3 regions of the Streptomyces sp. NPDC001922 genome follow, and region 3 is predicted to be linked to each of the others. Evidence: riboswitches for the same ligand, from Rfam matches in the RefSeq annotation. Region 3 holds a riboswitch; each other region holds the start of a gene.

The links. A riboswitch is a leader RNA that binds a small molecule or an ion and turns the genes downstream of it on or off. The one in region 3 is predicted to bind cyclic di-AMP.
Region 1: another riboswitch for cyclic di-AMP. It lies ahead of ACFYYR_RS19340 (M23 family metallopeptidase); the one in region 3 lies ahead of ACFYYR_RS15535 (transglycosylase family protein).
Region 2: another riboswitch for cyclic di-AMP. It lies ahead of ACFYYR_RS28395 (transglycosylase family protein); the one in region 3 lies ahead of ACFYYR_RS15535 (transglycosylase family protein).

The regions. Positions count from the first base shown of each region.
Region 1 is NZ_JBIASV010000009.1:380,560-387,500, forward strand. It holds gene ACFYYR_RS19330 (hypothetical protein) at 61-1,434, opposite strand; gene ACFYYR_RS19335 (PP2C family protein-serine/threonine phosphatase) at 1,631-2,893, shown strand; cyclic di-AMP (ydaO/yuaA leader) riboswitch at 3,165-3,306, shown strand; gene ACFYYR_RS19340 (M23 family metallopeptidase) at 3,318-4,370, shown strand; gene ACFYYR_RS19345 (aldo/keto reductase) at 4,556-5,497, shown strand; gene ACFYYR_RS19350 (PrsW family intramembrane metalloprotease) at 5,634-6,941, opposite strand, start outside.
Region 2 is NZ_JBIASV010000017.1:95,668-102,608, forward strand. It holds gene eno (phosphopyruvate hydratase) at 1-499, opposite strand, end outside; gene ACFYYR_RS28395 (transglycosylase family protein) at 735-1,409, opposite strand; cyclic di-AMP (ydaO/yuaA leader) riboswitch at 1,414-1,585, opposite strand; gene ACFYYR_RS28400 (transglycosylase family protein) at 1,841-2,839, opposite strand; gene ACFYYR_RS28405 (cytochrome P450) at 2,944-4,326, opposite strand; gene ACFYYR_RS28410 (lysoplasmalogenase) at 4,721-5,491, opposite strand; gene ACFYYR_RS28415 (DUF6479 family protein) at 5,678-6,082, opposite strand; gene ACFYYR_RS28420 (nucleoside triphosphate pyrophosphohydrolase) at 6,111-6,941, opposite strand, start outside.
Region 3 is NZ_JBIASV010000007.1:359,623-366,563, forward strand. It holds gene ACFYYR_RS15515 (TetR family transcriptional regulator) at 1-591, opposite strand, end outside; gene ACFYYR_RS15520 (acyl-CoA dehydrogenase family protein) at 739-1,980, shown strand; gene ACFYYR_RS15525 (TIGR03943 family putative permease subunit) at 2,077-2,841, opposite strand; gene ACFYYR_RS15530 (permease) at 2,838-3,749, opposite strand; cyclic di-AMP (ydaO/yuaA leader) riboswitch at 4,452-4,593, shown strand; gene ACFYYR_RS15535 (transglycosylase family protein) at 4,599-5,816, shown strand; gene ACFYYR_RS15540 (hypothetical protein) at 6,156-6,512, shown strand; gene ACFYYR_RS15545 (SDR family NAD(P)-dependent oxidoreductase) at 6,544-6,941, opposite strand, start outside.

The DNA.
Region 1 (6,941 bases), on a different contig from region 3:
GGACGCGCTCAGCCCGTCCCGCCGTTCAGCCTCGGCGGCACCGGACCTCGCACGACGCCCTCAGAACCCTCCGCCACCGAAATCGCCGCCCCCGAAGCCGCCGAAGCCTCCGCCGTCCCCGCCGCCGAAGTCGCCCGAGTTGAAGTCGCCTCCGGAGTAGTCGCCGCCGCTCCAGCCGTCCCCGAGGCCGTCCGCCCCGTACGCGTACGGCGCATTGAGCATGCTGCCCAGCAGCGTGCCCACCAGCAGCCCGGGGAGGATGCCGCCGCCGAAGTAGCCGTAGGCCCACGGGCTGTAGAGCGGCCCGGCCTCCCAGTACGGCCGCCGGCCGGAGGGGGTGTCCACGGTGCGGCCCATCGGCTCCTCGCCGTCCGCGATGCGGGCGGCGTCCGCGGCGCACACCGGCACGCTCCGCTCGCCCGCGCCCTCGGGCGCCCACTGCACGTCCTGGACCGAGGGGCCGTGGCGCGGATCGAAGAAGCACGGGGGACGGCGGTCCGGGAGCGGCTGCCCGTCCCGTCGGGCCTCCAGCGTGGTCAGCGCGAACCGCCCGTCGTCCAGCGCCTGGGTCACGCCCCGGACGTCGTCCGGCCGCCGGGCGCCGTCCATCGCGCGCTTCGCCCGGTCGTAGCAGTCCAGCGCGCGGGCGTAGTCCTCGCGCATCGCGTCGTCCGTCGCCGGGGCGGACGGGTCGAAGTCGATCCGTTCGAGCTCCTCGCCGAACGCGGTGATGTCCTCGTCGACCACCGGACGGAGCGTGGCCAGCTGCACCCGCTCCCGCTCGGCCCGGCGCTTCTTCCCGCGGCGGGACACCAGGAACACGGTGGTGCCGGCGACCGCGAGGAGGATGCCGAACGTGACCGCCAGGCCCGCGCCGCCGACCTTGTTGTAGCCGGTCGAGGTGCCCGTGTCGGTGTTCGAGCCGCCGCTCCACGAGTCGGGGGCGTGGCCGTTCGCCTGCTCGATGGCCTGGTCGACGAAGCCGGTGACCGTGGCCTTGACGTTGCCGTCGCCGGAGCGGGCCGCGGCGCCGGTGAGGTTGTCGACCGTGTTGCGCGACATCACAGAGGAGTCGGCGCCGGCGTCGAACCGGTCGCCCAGCGCGACCGCGTAGACACCGGTGATGCCGGTCTTGGTCCGCAGGTCCTGCAGCAGGGTCGACGAGGGGAACTCGGAGGTGGCGGGGAGCACGGCGACGAAGACCGGCTTGTCCGCCTTCTTGATCTTGTCCGCCAGGGCATTGGCGTCCGCGGGAGGCAGCTGGGACGCGGCCCGGGGGTCGACGTAGACGGGGCCCTGTTTCAGGGCCGCGGCGGCGCTGTCCAGTCCGTCCGCGGCCCGCGCGCCGGGAGCCATCACGGCCACCAGCACCAGAGCGGCGGCCAACAGCGCCAGCACCGGCCAGCAGGCCGTGCGGCGTACTGCGCTCTTCATACTTACGACGCTAACCCCAAAGGCGGAATAATGGGCTCTTCAGGCATACCGGATATAACGGATGGGGTGTGGGTGGCCCGGTGCCCATCACCTGGCGTACGCCGATTCGCCGTCCGGCCGGTCACCGGTGAGCCTGAGGGGGCGGTGCCGTACCGCTCCCGCGCCGCGCATGGACGGTAGGAGACACGAGGTGGGGATGCGAGTCGGGGGATCTGGCCGCACGGGCCGCGGGCTCCGCGGCAGGGCTCGGGCCCAGCGCGGGCGCGACGACGACCGCCTCGCAGGCCGGTCCCTGATCGCCCGCTGGATGCCCGCGCTGCTGATCATCGGCGGGCTGACCTTCGACCTCTCGACCCCGGCCCGGTTCACCGGCTCCCCCTTCTTCTCGGCCGCGCCGCTGGTGGCCGCTCCGTTCTTCTCGCTGCGGGCCACGGCCGCGGCGGGGGTCGCCGCCGGGGGAGCGGTCGTCGCCCTGCACCTCTACAACGGCGACGCGGGCGCCATCGAGTCGGTGACCGAGCTGGTCACCGTGCTGACCGTCGCCCTGCTCGCACTGTTCATCAACCGGGTGGTGCGGCGCGGGGACCGGCAGCTGGCGTCGGCCCGCAGCATCGCCGAGGCGGTCCAGCTCGCCGTCCTGCCGACGCCCGACGAGCGCATCGGCGGCTTCCAGGTCGCCGCCCGGTACGAGGCGGCGCTGGCCGACGCCCGGATCGGCGGCGACCTCTACGCGGTGCAGCAGACCCCGCACGGGGTCCGCCTGATCGTGGGCGACGTCCGGGGGAAGGGGCTGGGGGCCGTCGCGGCGGTCGCCGTGGTCATCGGCGCCTTCCGGGAGGCGGCGGAGGAGGAACCGGATCTGGTGGAGGTCGCCGCCCGGCTCGAACGGGCGCTGGCCCGCGAGGCGCGCGGCGAGGACCTGGACCGGTTCGAGGGCTTCACCACCGCGGTGCTGGCGGAGGTGGGCGCCGCGCGCCCCTCCGCCACCGACGGGGTGCCGCCCGAGGGCACGCTGCGCGTCCTCAACCGCGGCCACCCGGCGCCGCTGCTGCTCTCCGCCGACGGCTCGGTGTGCGGGGTCGAGCCGCGGGTGGCCTCGCTCCCGCTCGGGATGGGGGATCTGGGGGCCTGGCCGGAGCAGATCGACACCTTCGACTTCCCGCGCGGGTCGACCCTGCTGCTGTTCACCGACGGCGTGACCGAGGCCCGGGACGAGAAGGGCGTCTTCTACGACCCGGCGCAGCGGCTCGACGGCCGGCTGTTCTCCGGGCCCGACGCCCTCCTCGACGCGCTCGTCGAGGACGTGGCCCGGCACACCGGGGGTGAGCCGGCGGACGACATGGCGCTGCTGGCGGTCAGCCGGCCGGGGCGGCGGCAGCCGGAGCGCCGGCGGACCGTGGGGCTGACCCGCGGCGCGGGCGAGGGCCGGGCCGCCGCCCCGGCACCCTACGGTCCGTGACCGGAATGCATCACTTCGCATAACAAGTGACGCACGATCAGCCGGAACGTGTTTCGCGGAGTGGATCAACTCGCCCCTGTTGGGCGGCACATGTCCGGATTGCTCCCGCCTCAATCTGTTAACGATCAACGAGAACCGCTTGGAATCCAGCCCCGGCCCTATTAACGTTCGATAACGCAGCGCGGTCGTCCCAGCCGTCACAAGAGACGGCACCGTGCGCCATCGCCGAATCCCGCACACACAGCACCACCCCGCAGGGCCTGCACCACCGGACACACCAGCACCACCTGCACCCAGGGAACCGGGGAACCAACACCTTGGGGTGAATCGGGCGTCTCTCCCAGAGGGGTCCGTAGGAGACCTTCCTGCTCCGAACCCGTCAGCTAACCCGGTAGGCGAGAAGGAAGGAAAGGAGTGCGCCCGCGTGGCGTCCAACAGGCCTGCCCCCGAATCCCCGTACACACCCCAGAGTTTCGATCCCGGATTCGGTGAGGAACCCCCGGCCGCAGCGGGTGACTGGAACCCGACCGAGGAATCCGTCGCCCCGATACGCGGCCGGCACCGCGTCGTCAAGCAGCGCGGTGGCGGCATGGCCCGCAGTGGCGCCGTTCTCGGCGTGGGCGTCTTCGCCGCCGTCGGCGCGGGCGGCATGGCCAGTGCGCAGGAGAAGCCGCCGGTCTCCATCTCCATGCCGGACCTCTCCCACGTCTCGGAGAAGCTTCCCGACGCCGCCTCCCTGCCCGGCATCGGCTCCCTGGTCGCGGACGACGCGGACCAGGCCCCGGTCGCCGTCGCCTCCGCCTCCCCGCTGAGCGACGCCGGGCTCACCGAGGAGGAGGCCGCCGACGGCACCGGCGCGGGCGAGGCGCTGCGCGCCCGCATCATGCGCCAGGCCGAGCAGCAGCAGACCGCCGCCGAGAAGGCCGAGCGCGCGGCCGCGGAGAAGGCCGCCGCGGAGAAGGCCGCCGAGCAGGCCGAGCAGGCCGAGCGGAAGCAGGCCGCGGCCGCCGCCGCGAAGAAGAAGGCCGCGGAGGAAGCGGCACGCAAGAAGGCCGAGGCCGAGCGGGTGGCGAAGCTCGCCAAGGAGTTCACCGTCCCGGTCTCCTCCTACACCCTCACCTCCAGCTTCGGGCAGGCCGGCGACCTCTGGTCCAACGACCACACCGGCCAGGACTTCGCGGCCCCCACCGGCACCCCCGCCAAGGCGGTCCACGGCGGCACCATCACCCAGGCCGGCTGGGCCGGGGCGTACGGCTACCGGATCGTGCTCACCCTCGACGACGGCACCGAGGTCTGGTACTGCCACCTCTCCTCGATGACGAAGACCTCCGGCAAGGTGACCACGGGCGAGACCATCGGCCGCGTCGGCGCCACCGGCAACGTCACCGGTCCCCACCTCCACCTCGAGGTCCGTCCCGACGGCGGCTCCCCGATCGACCCGGCCTCCTGGCTGCGGGACCGCGGCCTCTCCATCTGACGGCCGCTCCCGCCACCGGCGCCCGCCGCCGCATCCTCCGACAGCCCTGGTGACGTCCCCCCGACACCAGGGCTGTCGGCCTGTCCGCGGCGCCCCGGCGCAGCCGCCCGCGGAACGACAACAGCCTCCCCCGTACCGCGGTTGGCGACGGAATAGGCCCCACCGTCCCGCCGTTCACGCCTGATATGGCTGATCAGCGCAAGTCCCTCGGCGACCTGACCGTCTCCCCGCTCTGCCTCGGCGGCAATGTCTTCGGCTGGACCGCGGACGAGGCGGAGTCCTTCGCCGTTCTCGACGCGTACACCGCGGCCGGCGGCAACTTCGTGGACACGGCCGACGCCTACTCGGCCTGGGTGCCGGGCCATGCCGGCGGCGAGTCAGAGACGGTCCTCGGCAACTGGATGGCCGCCCGCGGCAATCGCGCGGACGTCGTGATCGCGACGAAGGTGGGGGCGCACCCCGACTACAAGGGGCTCTCCGCGAAGACCGTCAAGGAAGCGGCCGAGCAGTCGCTGCGCCGCCTCCGCACGGACTGCATCGACCTCTACTACACGCACTACGACGACCCCGCCCTCCCCGTCGAGGAGTTCCTCACCGCCCTGGACGCGCTCGTCCGGGAGGGCAAGGTCCGGCAGATCGCCGCGTCGAACATCACCCCGGAGCGGCTGGAGGAGGCGCTGCTCTTCTCCGAACGCGAGGGCCTGGCGCGGTACGTGGCCCTCCAGCCGCACTACAACCTGGTCTCCCGCCACACCTACGAAGGGCCGCTCGCCGAGGTCGCCGCCCGGCACGGCCTGGGCGCGGTTCCCTACTTCGCGCTCGCCGCCGGCTTCCTCACCGGCAAGTACCGGCCGGGCACCACGGTGGACAGCGCCCGCGCGGGCCGGGCGGCGGAGTACCAGGGCACCGAGCGCGGCGAGCGTGTCCTGGCCGCGCTCGACGGGATCGCGACCGCGCGGGGAGCCGAGCCGGCCGCGGTAGCCCTGGCCTGGCTCGCCGCCCAGCCCACCGTGGTGGCGCCGCTGGCCAGCGCCCGCACGGTGCAGCAGCTCGGCACCCTGCTGGCGGTCGCGGACCTCCGCCTGGACGAGCACGAACTCGCGGCTCTGACGACGGCGTCCGCCTGACGGAGCGGGCCCGACCGGTCCGCGACCGGGGCGGCAGCCCGGTTCCGCACGGCCGGGCGTGGGCTCCCGCAGCCCGGGAGCTCTCGGCCGGCCGGACGGCTCTGCATGCCGGGTCCTCGGGGGCCGAGAGGCCGGTTCAGGGGCCGTACGGGCGGGTGCCGGGCCCGTGCGGCCCGTGCGGCCCGGCGGCCTGCCCGTACGGCCCCTGGCCCTGAGGCTGCCCGTACCCCTGAGCCGGTGCCGGTCCGTACCCCTGGCCCTGCGGCGGATACGGATGGCCGGACGGCTGGGGTCCGCCCGGCGGCGCGTAGCCGTACCCGGGCGGCGGCGGAGTCCACTGCTGCGGACCGGCCCATGCCGGTGCCGTCATACGGGCCGCGTGGGCCAGCGCCGGCTGCGCCATGTCCTTGCGCTGCCACAGATGGTGCAGCAGCTCCTGTTCCCGGGCGACGAAGTCCGTGCCCGCCGCTCCCCGGTGGGCGCGCTGCCGCAGGAACGCCAGGGCCGTCGCACAGACCTGGTACTCGACGACCATGCGGCGCCCGGCCGCGCCGTGGGTACGGCGCGCCACGGTACGGGCGATGGACCGCGCCTTCATGGAGGACAGCGCGTGCGGCTCGGCCGGCGCCAGCCAGCCCGCCGCCACATAGGCCGGCAGATGGCTGCGGACCGTCTTGAGCTCGCTGCTGCGCGACCAGATCACCAGCCAGGTCAGCAGCCCGAAGACCGGCACCATGAACATCCCGTAGACGGCGATGAAGCCGTAGCCGCCGACGGTGGCCGAGCCGTTCCAGACGGCGTGCAGCACGATCGCGGTCAGCAGACCGGCCAGCGGCAGCAGGACGCGCCGGGCGCGCTGGCGCTGCGCGGCGAGCGACGCGATGCCGAAGCCGATACCGGTCAGCGCGGTGAACAGCGGGTGCGCGAAGGGCGACAGCACGATCCGGATGAAGAACGTCGCGGCCGTGACCGACTGGAAGCCGGACGAGCCCACGGCCTGGTCCTCACCGAAGGCGTTGCCCAGGTAGAGGATGTTCTCGGTGAACGCGAAGCCCGTCGCCGTGACCCCGGCGATGACCACACCGTCGACGATGCCGTCGAAGTCCCGTCTGCGGAAGATGAAGAGCAGCAGCAGCGCGGCCCCCTTGGCGCTCTCCTCCACCACGGGCGCGATGAGCGTGGCCCCCCAGGTGTCGGCCTCGCTGGACGAACTCACCATCCGCGCCACCAGCCACTGGGTCGCGAAGCCGTTGGCGAGGATCGCCACCAGGGTCGCGGCACAGGCGCCCCAGGCGAACGCGAACGCCAGGTTCCGCCAGGGTTCCGGTTCCACCCGGTCGAGCCAGCGGAAGGCGCCGATCAGCAGTGGGACGGGCAGCACGGCCAGACCGAGACCGACGAGAAAGCCCTCGGTCCCGGTCTGTTCCCGCACCAGGGCGAGGAT
Region 2 (6,941 bases), on a different contig from region 3:
ACTCCTGGATGTCCACATTGGAGTCGGCGTGCGAGCCGCCGTTGAGGATGTTCATCATCGGGACCGGCAGCAGGTGGGCGTTGGGGCCACCGAGGTACCGGAAGAGCGGCAGGTCGGACGCCTCGGAGGCGGCGTGCGCGACGGCGAGCGAGACGCCGAGGATGGCGTTGGCGCCCAGCGAGGACTTGTCCGGGGTGGCGTCGAGGTCGAACATCGCCTGGTCGATCAGCCGCTGCTCGGTGGCGTCGTAGCCGACGAGCTCCGGGCCGATCTGCTCGATCACGGCGAGGACGGCCTTCTCGACGCCCTTGCCGCTGTAGCGGCTCTTGTCACCGTCGCGGAGCTCGAGGGCCTCGAAGGCTCCGGTGGAGGCACCGGAGGGGACGGCGGCACGACCGGTGCTGCCGTCGTCGAGGCCGACCTCGACCTCGACCGTGGGGTTGCCTCGCGAGTCGAGGATTTCCCGGGCTACGACGACGTCGATGGACGGCACGAGCATCTCCTTCATAGGTGTGACGCAGATTCGCAGTGTCTCAGTGGCGCTGCGCCACGAGCCTAACCGGACCGGCCGCATCGGTCGGCCTCTGCCCGCCCGGCGAGACAAAAAGGCGCCCATAGGCCCGCAAAAGCACGCCCCGGCCGGGCGCGTCCGGGGGCAGAGCGCCAGGGCCGGGGCGGCAGGCCCGCCGCCCGCCGCCCCGGCCGGGGCCGGGCGGCGGGCGGCGGGAGGCGGATCAGCTCAGGTGGAGCTGCTGGCCCGGGTAGATCACATCGGCGTCGTCCACGATGTCCTTGTTCAGGTCGTAGATCTTCTTCCAGCCGCCCTTGACGTCCTCGGCCTTCGCGATGGTGCCGAGGGTGTCGCCGGTCTTGACCTTGTACTCGCCGTCACCCTTCTTGACGGCCTTCGGCGCGGCCTGCTTCTGCGGGGCCGCGGCCGGGCGGTCGCTGCGGTCGGCGTGCTCCGGGGCACCGCGGTCCTCCGCGGCGCCGCCGCCGGAGGAGGAGCCGGTGTCGACACCGGCGGCCGGGCCGCCCGCGGTGAGGCCGCCGGCCCCGGCGCAGGACCAGGCGCCCGGACCCTGCTGGGCGAGCAGCTTCTCGGCAGCGGCGATCTGCTGCTCCTTGGTGGCCTGGTCGGCGCGCGGGGCGTACTGGGTGCCGCCCGCGGCGGCCCAGCTGGACTGGGAGAACTGCAGGCCACCGTAGTAACCGTTGCCGGTGTTGATGGACCAGTTGCCACCGGACTCGCACTGGGCGACCTTCTCCCAGGTGTCCACGGAGGCGGCGGAGGCCGAGGTGGCGCCGATCAGCGGGGCGGCCACAGCCGTGCCCGCCAGACCGGCGAGCGCGGCCATACGGACGGCCTTGGACGGACGGCGGTGCTTGTTCTTGCCGGAAAGCAGCATGGAACGGTCTCCTCACCGACGCCTGCGAGGTGAGCTGTCGGGTTCGGGCTGTGAGTGCCCGGCCCGGTGCCTGCGCACCGGGCTTCACCCCTAGCCGGTCGGTCCGTTCATCCTTCAACGGACGTGTCCGGCACTTACCTTGGGTCCCCCGCTCCTGCCTACGGCGCTTTCGCGACGATTCCCTCCGGCCGCCGGCAGGATTCGGCGTGACGGTCGGAGGCGCCCGCGGTGGCGAGCGGACACGACGGTAAGCACACCCGCCCCGCGGGTTCAAAGTGCGACATCCCGACCGTCTCACCCCTCCCGGCCCGCCCGTCACTCGCATCACCGCAGGTGAGGGCGGGTACGGGGCCATCCGACCGTCCAGACAGGCGCGTTGGGCCGATGAGATGCTTCTCTCACGCACCCACAACGGTCGAAAGGGGCTCGAACTACCCTTCGGAATCGACCAGATCGAGGTTCTGGCCTGGGCGAATCACGTCCGCGTCGGAGCCGACGACGTCCTCGTTGGACGCGTAGAGCGCGCTCCAACCACCGGGAAGGGCGTACTCCTGAGCGATATCCGACAGACTGTCACCCGGTTGGACGGTGTACCGGCCGTCCGCGGACGTGTCGGCCCGGTCCTCACCGCGCGAGGCGTGCCGTCCGCTGTCGCGCTCCTCGTCGCCGGATTCCTTCTCGTCGGCGGGGGAGCCACGGTGCCGGCCGGTGCCTTCGCCGTCCTGGTCCGAGCCGTCCTTGCCCGAGCCGTCCTTCCCGCCGGACGCGCCGTCGCTCTTGTCCGACCGGTCGGCGTCGGCCTTGTCGTCGTCGCTCTTGTCGTCGCCGCTCTTGTCGCCGTCCGCGCCGTCGCTCTTCTCGTCGCCGCTCTTCTCGCCCTCGCGCTGCTTGCCGTCGGCCTCGTCGTCATCGGCGTCGCCGCTCTTGGCACGGTCGGCGTCGTCGGCTCTGCCGGAGGACGACGCGCCGTCGGAGTACTCCGGGTCGAGCGGCAGCAGGGACTCCAGCGGGCCCGGCGGCTCGGTGCTGCCGGGGTCGACGTCGGGGGCCTCGCCCCCTTCCTGCAGCCCCGCGTTGGTGGCGCAACTGGGCCAGGCCTCCGGCCCGCGGTCGGCGAGGACCTTCTCGGCCACCGATATCTGCTGGGAGCGGCTGGCCAGGTCGGCGCGCGGCGCGTAGTCCCGCCCGCCGTACTCCTCCCACATCTCCTGGGTGAACTGCAGGCCGCCGTAGAAGCCGTTGCCGGCGTCGGCGCTCCACAGCCCGCCGCTCTCGCACTGGGCGACCCGGTCCCAGGTGTCGGCGTCCGCCGCCTGGGCGCCGGTGGCCCCGAGCAGCGGCATCGCGATGCCCGCGCCGGTCATGCCGACGGTGACGAAGATGGCGGGTGCCTGACGGGGGCGGCGGTGTCGACCGTTCCCGGAACGCATGCGGTTGCCTTTCGAGCGAGTGACAGGGAGCCGTGGGGGGACCGCTTGAAAGTAGCGGCGGCCCACGGCAGTCACAAGACGATGTAGTCGAGATCACGTATTGGTCACGTAGTTGACAGACCTTCACTTCCTGTAGGGCTGAACTCCACCGGAAGGGTCCGCAGCCCCCGCATGATGAGCCCGCCACGCCACCGCAATTCATCCGTTTCCACCGCAAGCCGCATATCCGGCAGGCGGCGGAGCAGGGTGGCCAGCGCGGTCTGCGCCTCCAGCCGGGCGAGCGGTGCGCCCAGGCAGTAGTGGATGCCGTGGCCGTAGCCGAGGTGCTGGTTGTCACGGCGGGCGAGGTCGAGGGTGCCGGGCGCGTCGAAGCGCTCCGGATCGCGGTCGGCAGCGGCCAGCACCACCAGCACCGGGTCCCCGGCGGCGATCCGCTGCCCGCCGAGCCTCAGCGGCTCGGTGGCGAAGCGCCAGGTGGCGAGCTCGACCGGGCCGTCGTAGCGCAGCAGCTCCTCGACGCCGGTGGCGAGCAGCTCCGTCTCGCCGGCCGCCAGGGAGCGCTGCAGCCGCTCCCGTTGAACGGGATGGCGCAGCAGCGCGTACATACCGTTGCCGATGAGATTCACCGTGGTCTCGAAGCCGGCGAACAGCAGGATGAACGCCATCGCGGCCGCCTCGCCCTCGGTCAGGTGCTCACCGTGGTCGCTGGCGCGGATCAGGCCGGAGATGAGGTCGTCGCCCGGTTCCGCCCGCTTGCGGTGGATCAGTTCGGCGAGGTACGACCGCATCTTCTTGACCGAGCGGGCCACTCCCCCGCGCGGTCCGCCGCCGTGACGGATCATCATCCCGGCCCAGTCACGGAAGTCGTCCTGGTCCTCGGCCGGTACGCCCAGCATGTCGCAGATGGCGTAGATGGGGAGGGGAAAGGCGAATTCGTGGATGAGGTCCGCGGTGCCGTTCCCGGCGAAGCCGTCGATGAGCCGGTCGGTCAGCTCCTGCACCCGGGGCGCGAACTCCGCCACCCGGCGCGGGGTGAAGGCCTTGGACACCAGGCGGCGCAGCCGGGTGTGGTCCGGCGGGTCGATGTTGAGCAGATGGGTCATCAGATCGGCGCTGCGCTCGCCGGGGATGCCGACCTTTCCCTTGGCGTGGGCGGACTCGCTGTGGTGGACGGGGTTCTTGGAGAGCCGGGCGTCCGCGAGGGCCTGCCGGGCGTCGGTGTACCGGGTCACCAGCCAGGCCTCGACGCCGCTGGGCAGCGCGGTCCGGTACACGGGGCTGTGCTCGCGCAGCCAGGCGTACGCCGGATACGGGTCGGCGGCGAACTCCCAGCCGAAGAGCTGGGGCGGGGAGTCCGGGTCGGAGGCGTCTCGGTCCCGGGCGCCGGGGGTCTCGGGGGCCGGGGCGGCGGCATCCGGAGTTGCGGGCTCCGGGGCGGTGGCCTCCGGCGTCCGGCGGTCCGCGGTGGTGGCGTCCGGGGCTGTGATGTCCGGGGTCTCGGCGTCCGGGGCTGTGGCGTCCGGGGCTGTGATGTCCGGGGTCTCGGCGTCCGGGGCTGTGGCGTCCGGGGTCGGATCGGGGTTTTCCTGGGGCACGCTTCACCGTAACCGCCCCCGCCGGGAGGCCCCGCCGCCCGTCCGCGGGAGACTCCGGAGCCGGGGGCTTGGAGCTGGAGCCTGGGGCTTGCGAGCCGGAGCCGGGCCAGGGTCCCGGAGCCTGGGTCTTACGAGCCGGAGCCAGTGCCCCGGGAGTCAGGGGCCGGGTCCCAGGTCCCCGGAGCAGGGAGCCGGGTCACCGGGAGCCGGGAGCCGGGAGCCGGGAGCCGGGAGCCGGGAGCCGGGAGCCGGGAGCCGGGAGCCGGGAGCCGGGAGCCGGAGGACGTTACGCGGTCTGCCGGGCGTCGTGGTGCTCCAGCCAGCCGGAGGTGAGGAGGTACTGGCCGAGGAGGTACCCGGCCATGATCAGCACCTCCTGGGAGGGCACTTCCCGGCCCGCCGCCTTGAGCCCGATCAGCAGGTCCGAGCCCAGGAAGGCGGCGGCGCCCGCGCCGACCCGGCCGCCGACGCCGAGCGCGGTGGCCGTCATCGCGACCAGCGCGAGGCTGTAACCGGCGACCGGCAGCCGCAGCTGCTTGTCGAGGGTCGGCGCGAGGGCGGCGTTCACCGCGGCCCAGCCCGCCAGGCAGCCGACCGCCGGCCAGGGCTTCCGCGCGATGCCGCGGAGTGCGCCGAGTCCGGTACAGCCCGCGGTGTAGCTGACCTGGGTACCCAGGAACGCCGCCATTCCGAGGAGGAAGGCGGGCTTGTGCTCGTCGAAGAGGAGCGCCGTGTCACCGGCGGCGGCGAAGGCGAGCCCGGCGACGAGGGCCTTGGGGACCGGCGCGGAGGTGTCGGGGCGGCGGCGCAGCACATGGGCCGCGAGCGCGGGCATGAGCAGCGGCTTCGCGGCCCGGGACAGGCCGCGCGGGCTGCTGCTCACGCCCACCAGGTCGGCCGCGGAGAGCGCTCCGAACGCGGCGAGCGCACCGCGCCCGTGGCCGTCGGGCCGGGTCAGCTGCTGTGCGGCCGCGGCCGCCGCCCGGAGTACGCCCTGCCGCCGGGTGCCGCCCTGCCGGGTCCGCCTGCACTGCCCGCCCTGCCCGAAGATCGCCATGGCAGGCAGTCTCGCGATGCCGCTGATGCCCCGTCAACGGTGGGGTGATGTGATGTGCCGCTCCCACCGGGCCCGTCGGACGGGTGGCCGTCGGCCCATGGGCGCAGCGCTCCCCCGGACCGCGGCCCGAAGGGCCGGGGTCCCGCCGGGGCGTGCGCGCCGTCCGGGCGCGTCACGCGCGGCGGGTCACCCCGTGCCGTGGCCGCTGCCGCCGTGGTCCCACTTCCGGGGCTCCCCGTCGTCCTTGGTCCGCGACCCGGAGCCGAATTCGTACGGCATGCGCCGGACGCCGTCCCGCGGGACCTCGTCCCCTTCGCGGTACTCGGACACATCCGTGCGCGGCCGGGCCACGTCCTGGTGACCGGGCCCGTGGTTGGGCGGGGCCTCCCCGCTCCGGTGTTCGACCTGGGTCTCCCAGGCACCGCCGCGCGGCTGGGGCTGCTGCGGCGGGTCGGGTTCCCGCGAGCGGACGCGGTACCCCAGCCACACGGCCCCGATCAGCAGAAGCACCACGATGATGCCGACCACCAGCGGGGCGATGCCGACCAGGTAGTCCCGGAGTGCGATGTCCGAGCTCAGCTGCTGGTACATATCGGACGAGTACCCGGGTCGCGGGGGGTCACTCGACTTGTTCGGCCATCCGGATGGCGTCCCGGTAGGCGCGGGCGGCCGCCCGCAGCGCCGATTCCGGATCGACGCCCTCCGCCTCCGCCCGGACGGCCAGGGACAGCAGCCGCTCGCCGAGGTCACCGCCGCCCGCGGACACCGGCTCGGCCACCTCCAGCCCCGCCGTCCGCACCCGGGAGGCCAGCTTGGTGGCGAGGGCCAGCGCGGGCTGCCCCAGCGGGATGCCGTCCGTGACGGACTCCCGCTGCTTCTCGGCGGCCTTCGTGCGGCGCCAGTGCGCCTTGACGTCCTCGGCGCTCTCGGCGGTCTCCGTCCCGAAGACATGGGGGTGCCGGTGGATCAGCTTCTCCACGATGGTGCCCGCCACGTCGTCGATGGAGAACGGCTCCTCCGCGTCGTCCTGCGCAATGCGCGCATGGAACACGACCTGGAGCAGGACGTCGCCCAGCTCCTCCCGGAGCTCCTCGCGGTCCCCCGCCTCGATGGCCTCCACCAGCTCGTAGGCCTCTTCGATGCCGTACTTCGCCAGGCCCTCGTGGGTCTGGGCGCTGCTCCACGGGCACTCGGCCCGGATGGTGTCCATGACCTGCACCAGGTCCAGGAGGCGGGCGCCCGGCAGGTCGTACGAGGCGGGCAGCAGCTCCAGGTCCGGCATCTGCACCCGCCCCGATCCGGCGAGCCGGGCGAGCCCGTCGGTCAGCCGGGCGTCGCCCTCACCGGACGGGATGACGACGAGGGTGCGGCCGCCCGCGCTGTCGTCGACCAGTTCCTGGGCGTCCGGTGCCGCCTCCTCGACCGTGATCCCGGCCTCGCGCAGATACGG
Region 3 (6,941 bases):
CAGGTCGGCGAGATGCCGTACCAACGTGGCGCGGGAGACCGGGCGTTCGCGCAGCCACCAGTCCCCGGCCGCGTGCATCATGCCGACGATGCCGTGGCCCCAGACCCGGGCCGCCTCGTCGTTCTCCGGGCCGAGGTCGACGCGTTCGGCGATGACCTGGGCGAGCTCCTCACCGAGCCGGCGCAGCAGGGGAGCGGAGTGCCGGCCGACGTCGAAGCCCTGGTCACCGGCCTGGATGTCGTCGGCGGGGTGCATGAGGAACCGGTAGACCTGGGGGCGGGCCTCGATCGCCACGAGATAGGTGTCCAGCGTCGCCTCCACCCGCTGGCGGCGCTCGGCCGGGGCGTCCAGCGCGGCGCGGAGCCCGTCGAGCAGGGCGTCGGTGTGCCGTACGGCCAGGGCCCGGTACAGCCCGCCCTTGTCGCCGAAGTGCCGGTAGAGGATCGGCTTGGTGATGCCCGCCTCGGCGGCGATGGCGTTCATGGACGCCCCCGGCCCGTCACGGAGCACCACCCGGTCGGCGGCCTCGAGCAGCTCCCTGCGCCGCTGGTCCGCGCTTCGCTGCTGGCCGTCCCGCTGACTGGTCTCCATCACGTGTACTCCCCGCCCGTGCGCTCTCTTCCGCGCAACGTAACACCTGCCTGCTCGGAAGGTCGGAGCGGGAGCAGGGAGTTGACAGGACTTACTGGCCGGTAACACACTGACGTTACCGCAAGTAACCGGCAGGTGGAGGGGACGATGCCCGAGTTCTCGCTCGAGCTGAACGACGACCAGAAGGCCGTCCGTGACTGGGTCCATGGATTTGCGGCGGATGTTATCCGCCCGGCCGCGGCCGAGTGGGACGAACGGGAGGAGACGCCGTGGCCGGTGATCCAGGAGGCCGCCAAGATCGGCCTGTACTCGCTGGACTTCTACGCCCAGCAGTACTTCGACCCGACCGGCCTGGGCATCCCCATGGCGATGGAGGAGCTCTTCTGGGGTGACGCCGGGATCGCGCTGTCCATCGTCGGCACCGGGCTGGCGGCGGTCGGCGTGCTGGCCAACGGCACCGAGGAGCAGGTCGGCACCTGGATCCCGCAGATGTACGGCGAACCGGACGACGTGAAGGTCGCCGCCTTCTGCTCCTCCGAGCCGGACGCGGGCTCGGACGTCGCCTCCATGCGCACCCGTGCGGTGTACGACGCGGCCAAGGACGAGTGGGTGATCAACGGCACCAAGACCTGGGCGACCAACGGCGGCATAGCCAACGTCCATGTGGTCGTGGCGGTCGTCGACCCGGAGCTCGGCTCCAAGGGGCACGCCTCGTTCATCGTCCCGCCGGACACCCCCGGGCTCTCCCAGGGGCAGAAGTTCAAGAAGCACGGCATCCGCGCCTCGCACACCGCCGAGGTCGTCCTGGAGGACGTCCGGGTCCCCGGCCACTGCCTGCTCGGCGGCAAGGAGAAGCTGGACGAGCGCCTGGCCCGGGCCCGTGAGCGGGCCCGCGAGGCCGCGCCGGCCGGTGGCGGCGAGCGGCTGCGGAACGCGGCCATGGCCACCTTCGAGGCGTCCCGCCCCGCGGTCGGGGCCATGGCCGTGGGCACCGCCCGGGCCGCCTACGAGGAGGCCCTGGAGTACGCCCGGACCCGCACCCAGTTCGGCCGGCCGATCATCGACAACCAGGGCGTCGCCTTCCAGCTCGCCGACATGCGCACCCGGATCGACGCGGCCCGGCTGCTGGTGTGGCGGGCCTCCTGGATGGCGACCACGGGCAAGGCGTTCACCTCCGCGGAGGGGTCGATGTCCAAGCTGTTCGCCAGCGAGACCGCCAAGGAGGTCACCGCCCAGGCGATCCAGATCTTCGGGGGCAACGGCTTCACCCGGGAGTACCCGGTCGAGCGGATGCACCGGGACGCCGCCATCTACACGATCTTCGAGGGGACCAGCGAGATCCAGCGCCTGGTGATCGCCCGTACGCTCTCCGGCCTTCCCATCCGCTGACGGTTCGCGGCGGGAGCCCGCTGCGGAGGCCACCGTGCCGGTGCCGGTGCCGGTGCCGGTGCCGGGCACGGTGGCCCCGGTGGCGGGGGCCGGGGTTCAGAGGCGGGGCACGGAGTCCATGTACGGGTTGGCCGGCTGCGCGATGTGCTCCACGTCGTCCGCGTCGAGGGCCGCCCGGGCCGACGGTGTGCCCGGGGTGCCGGAGGGGCGCCAGGTGCCCGTCACGCTCACCCAGGAGTCGGCCGGCGGCTCGGGCAGGCCGCGCATCTCGACCTTCACGGACCGGGAGTCCGCGGCGCAGCAGCTCAGGACGAGCCGGGTGAGGTACCAGACCCCGCCCTTGCCGGGGGTGACGAAGCCGGTCAGCCGGACCCGGCGGTCCTCCAGGCTGCGCGCCGTGTCCTGGCGGGCCCGGGCCTGGAAGTCCGACAGGGCCAGCGGCACCGGGGAGGTGCGCGGCAGCGCGGGGAAGCGCTGCTGCTCCTCGGCGGCCGGGTCGCGCTCCCGGGCGGCCGTGTAGGAGCCGAGCGCGGGCGGGGTGAAGAACAGCAGGGTGAGGGCCGGGAGGAACAGCAGCCAGGCGACCCGCGGTCCGCGGCGGTGGTCGTGGCCGTGGTCCGTGGCGTCCGCGTTCTCCTCCTCCTCGAAGTGCTCGTCGCCGCCGGTGTCCGGACCGGCGAACGGGAAGCCGTCCCGCGCCGCCCCCACCAGACCGAGCGCCACCAGCAGGACACCGGAGAGGATCAGCGGGACGCGCAGGCCCTCCTTCACGTAGCGGAGGTACATGTCGCTGAAGAGCGCGATGTGCAGGAGCCCGGCGCCCGACAGCAGGAGCAGCAGCACCTGGATGTTCCGCTTCACAGCAGCCACCAGCCGATCAGTGCGCTGCATCCGACGGCGACGAGGGCCGTGGCCGAGGAGAACCGGACGGCGAAGGCCCGGCCGAAGGTGCCCGACTGCAGCGCGATGAGCTTGAGGTCGACCATCGGCCCGACCACCATGAAGGCCAGCCGGGCCGTCGGGGAGAAGCCGGTCAGCGACGCGGCGACGAAGGCGTCCGCCTCCGAGCAGACCGCGAGGACGATCGCCAGCCCGGCGAGGAAGAGGACGGAGAGCCAGGGCGATCCGGAGAAGGCGTCCAGCACCGAACCCGGCACCACGACGTTGAAGGTCGCTGCCGCCATCGCCCCCACCACCAGGAAACCGCCCGCGTGCAGGAAGTCGTGCTGGAACCCCAGCCGGAACTCCTCCCACCGGCTGTTCCCGGCCGTGTGGCCGCCGCCCCGGGCCGGCAGGCGCAGCCATTCCGCGCGGCCCAGCCGGATCCACAGCCATCCCATGATCACCGAGGTGAGGAGCGAGGCGACGAGCCGGGCGGCCACCATGCCGGGGTTCCCGGGGAAGGCCACGGCCGTGGCGGTGAGCACCACGGGGTTCACGGCGGGGGCCGAGAGCAGGAACGTCAGGGCGGCGGCCGGGGCCACGCCGCGCCGGATCAGGCTTCCGGCCACCGGTACGGAGGCGCATTCGCACCCCGGCAGCACGACCCCGGCGGCGCCGGCGACGGGGACGGCGAGCGCCGGCTTCCTCGGGAGCAGCCTGCTGAACGCGTCGGCGGGCACAAAGGCGTTGATGGCGCCGGACAGGGCCGTGCCCAGCAGCAGGAACGGCAGGGCCTGGATCACGATGGCCACGGAGACCGTCCGCCAGGCCTGGACGCCCGGGTGGGCGAGCAGGCTTCCACCGGCCAGGACCAGCGCCGCCGCCATGGCCACCGCGACCGCGGCCGCGGCGATCAGGGGAGTCGCGGAACGGTTGCGCCCCCGGAGCAGCGCGGTCGCGCCGGAGGCGTGCCGCACCGGCGGCGAGGTGTCGATCAGCTCTTCCGCTCTCTGCACACTGACTCCGCACGTCCGCGATCAAGGACCACACGATAACCGGGGCAGAGGCCCCCGACGGGGTTGCCACCGCGGTGAGCGCGGCAGTGAATCATCCGTTTCGCCGGATATGTGCCGCTGGAGGAGCGGTTCGGGGCGCGGACGTCAGGCGGTGGGGCGTATGCTCCAAATGGTCATCAATGCCGCTTTCTATCTATAAGGCTGAATTGCATTTCAAAATTGGACATTTGGCTTCGTCGTGACCTATTTCACAGAGGTATTTCCGGGGTGTGATGTCGCACACGCGAAATGCGTGAATCCGGGCAACTCGGTTACCGCCCGCCGAACGTGAGAGTCGTTCAGTAGTAATGCGAATCGCTCTCGGATCAAGATCCGGAGCTCAGTGTGACGTCGTCCCGAGTGGATCTACCGAAAGGTGATTCCGGGGAATACTCGCCACTTGTCGGAAAGAATTCGGTGCGCTTACTTTTACCGCTGCCTGCCCATGAGAGGGCGGGCCACTCTCTGTCGGAGCGCCGAGTCCTGCCGCCGGTGGAGAGGAAACAACCAACGCACCACGGCAGGAGCGGGGGAACCAGGTAGGTGCCGGACCGCGCAACAGGCGAGGAACGGCTTGGGGTGAAGACGCGCCGCAGCGCACGACGCTGCTCAGGGCGCGGCCGGGCAACTCCAGCCCGAACCCGACAGCTCACCTCGCAGGCGTAGGAGAGGAATACCCCTATGTCTGCACGCGGACGTCACCGCCGGTACAGCCCCGGCCGTATTTCCCGAGCTTCTCTCATCGCCGCTGCCGGCGGTGCCGGAATCGCTCTTCCGCTCATCGGTGTCGGCTCGGCGCAGGCCGCCTCCGTCGACACCTGGGACAAGGTCGCGGAGTGCGAGAGCGGCGGAAACTGGAGCATCAACACCGGTAACGGCTTCTACGGCGGCCTGCAGTTCACCAACGACACCTGGCAGGCCTTCGGTGGCGGCGACTACGCCGCGCGCGCCGACCAGGCGACCAAGGACCAGCAGATCGCCATCGCCGAGAAGGTCCTCGACGGCCAGGGCCCCGGTGCCTGGCCGGTCTGCTCCGGCAAGGCCGGGCTGACCCAGGGTGGCGCCGACCCGCAGATCAGCCCGGACGGCGGGAAGGTCGCCCCCGCCGAGTCCGCCCCGAAGCCCCAGGGTGAGCAGGGCAAGCCGGCCGAGCGCAAGGCCGGGACCCGCTCGTACACCGTCGTCCGCGGCGACACCCTCTACAAGATCGCCACGACCCATGACGTCAAGGGTGGCTGGCACCGGGTCTACGAGAGCAACCGCGACGTCGTCGGCGGCGACCCGGACCTGATCCTCCCGGGCCAGAAGCTCACCCTGGGCGGCAAGGAGCAGCGCGCTCCGAAGCACGACGCCCCGAAGCGCGAGTCCGAGCGGCCCGCCCCCAAGCACGAGGCCCACCAGGCCGCCGAGCGCAAGGCCGCGCCGAAGCCCGCCGCGAAGGCCGAGCCGAAGCAGGCCGCCCCGGCCAAGGCCGCCGCGCAGAAGTCCGCCGACGGCTTCACCGCCCCGGTCGACGACCTCTCCGTGGGCACCCCGTACCACCAGTCCGGTTCCAGCTGGTCCAGCGGCTACCACACCGGCACCGACTTCCCCGTGCCCACCGGCACCAAGGTGAAGGCCATCGGTGCGGGCGAGGTCGTCTCCGCGGGCTGGGGCGGTTCCTACGGCAACCAGGTCGTCATCCGCCACGCCGACGGCAAGTACAGCCAGTACGCCCACCTGTCCTCGCTGTCCGTCTCGGCCGGCCAGTCGGTCACCGGCGGCCAGCAGATCGGCCTGTCCGGCTCGACCGGCAACTCCTCCGGCCCGCACCTCCACTTCGAGGTCCGCACCGGTCCGGACTACGGCTCGGACATCGACCCGGTCGCCTACCTGCGCGAGCACGGCGTCAGCATCTGAGCCCACGCGCCGGCCCGGCGCGTGGCACCGAGGCCCGGGGTGACCGACCGGCCTCACCCGACGGACCGAGGCGCCCGTCCCCGCGACACGGGGGCGGGCGCCTCGTCCGTGGGGGCGCCGCCTCGGCGCGGCCCGTCCGCGTCCTCGCCGTCCCCCGTCCGGCCGGGCGGGCCGAGGCCGTGACCGTGAGGGGGTCCGGGGGGCGGGGAAACGGCCCCGCCATGCGGCCGGACGGGTGATCCCGGAGGCCGATCCGCAACCGGAGGGAGAAACCGGCCGTCGGAACGGGAGACCATGATTTCCCCCTGACCGATGGGGAATTGAAGGAAGGCACCGACCATGGCCGATCCGACGGCAGTCACGATGGAGCTCCCCCCGCGGCCCGACGCCCCGGATCCGGCCCGGATCGGCGGCCATCTGACGCCGGCCGACGGGCTGCGGCTCATGCTGCACGCCGAACTCACCCGGGCCGCCGTCCCGCCGCACCCCGACGACCTGCGGGTCATCCACGATCTCGCTCAGCTGGACGGGGACGCCGTCGGAACCATCGTCCGCTGGCTCCGCCAGGCCGCCGGCAGCACCGTCACCCTGCCGCCCCGGACCGTGAGCCGCGCGGCGCGGACGGTCCCCGCGCCCGCGCAGCCCCCGGCGCCGGAGCCCGCCACCCGGGTGGACCCCCGGCTGCTCGCCTGGTGACGTACCGGGACGACCGTGTCCGGCGCGCTCCCTACCAGGGCGACCGGGCCGTCACCCCGCCGTCCACCACCAGGTCGTGGCCGGTGACCCAGTCCGCCATCGACGACGCGAGGAACACACAGGCGCGGCCGATGTCGGCCGGAGTGCCGATCCGCCCGAGCGGGGCCGCGGTCCGGTAGCGCTCCACCCCCTCGGGCCACGCCTCCTCGATGCCGGGGCGGCTGATCAGGCCGGGGGAGACCGTGTTCACGCGGATCCCGGAGGGGCCGTACTCCACCGCGGCGGCCCGGGCGTGCTGGATCAGGGCCGCCTTGGACGCGGCGTAGTGCGCGTGCCCCGGCGTGGGGGAGGACCCCTCGATCGAGGCGACATGCGTGACCGTGCCGCCCGTGCCCGCCCGCCGCATCACCTGTGCGGCCGCCCGGGTGC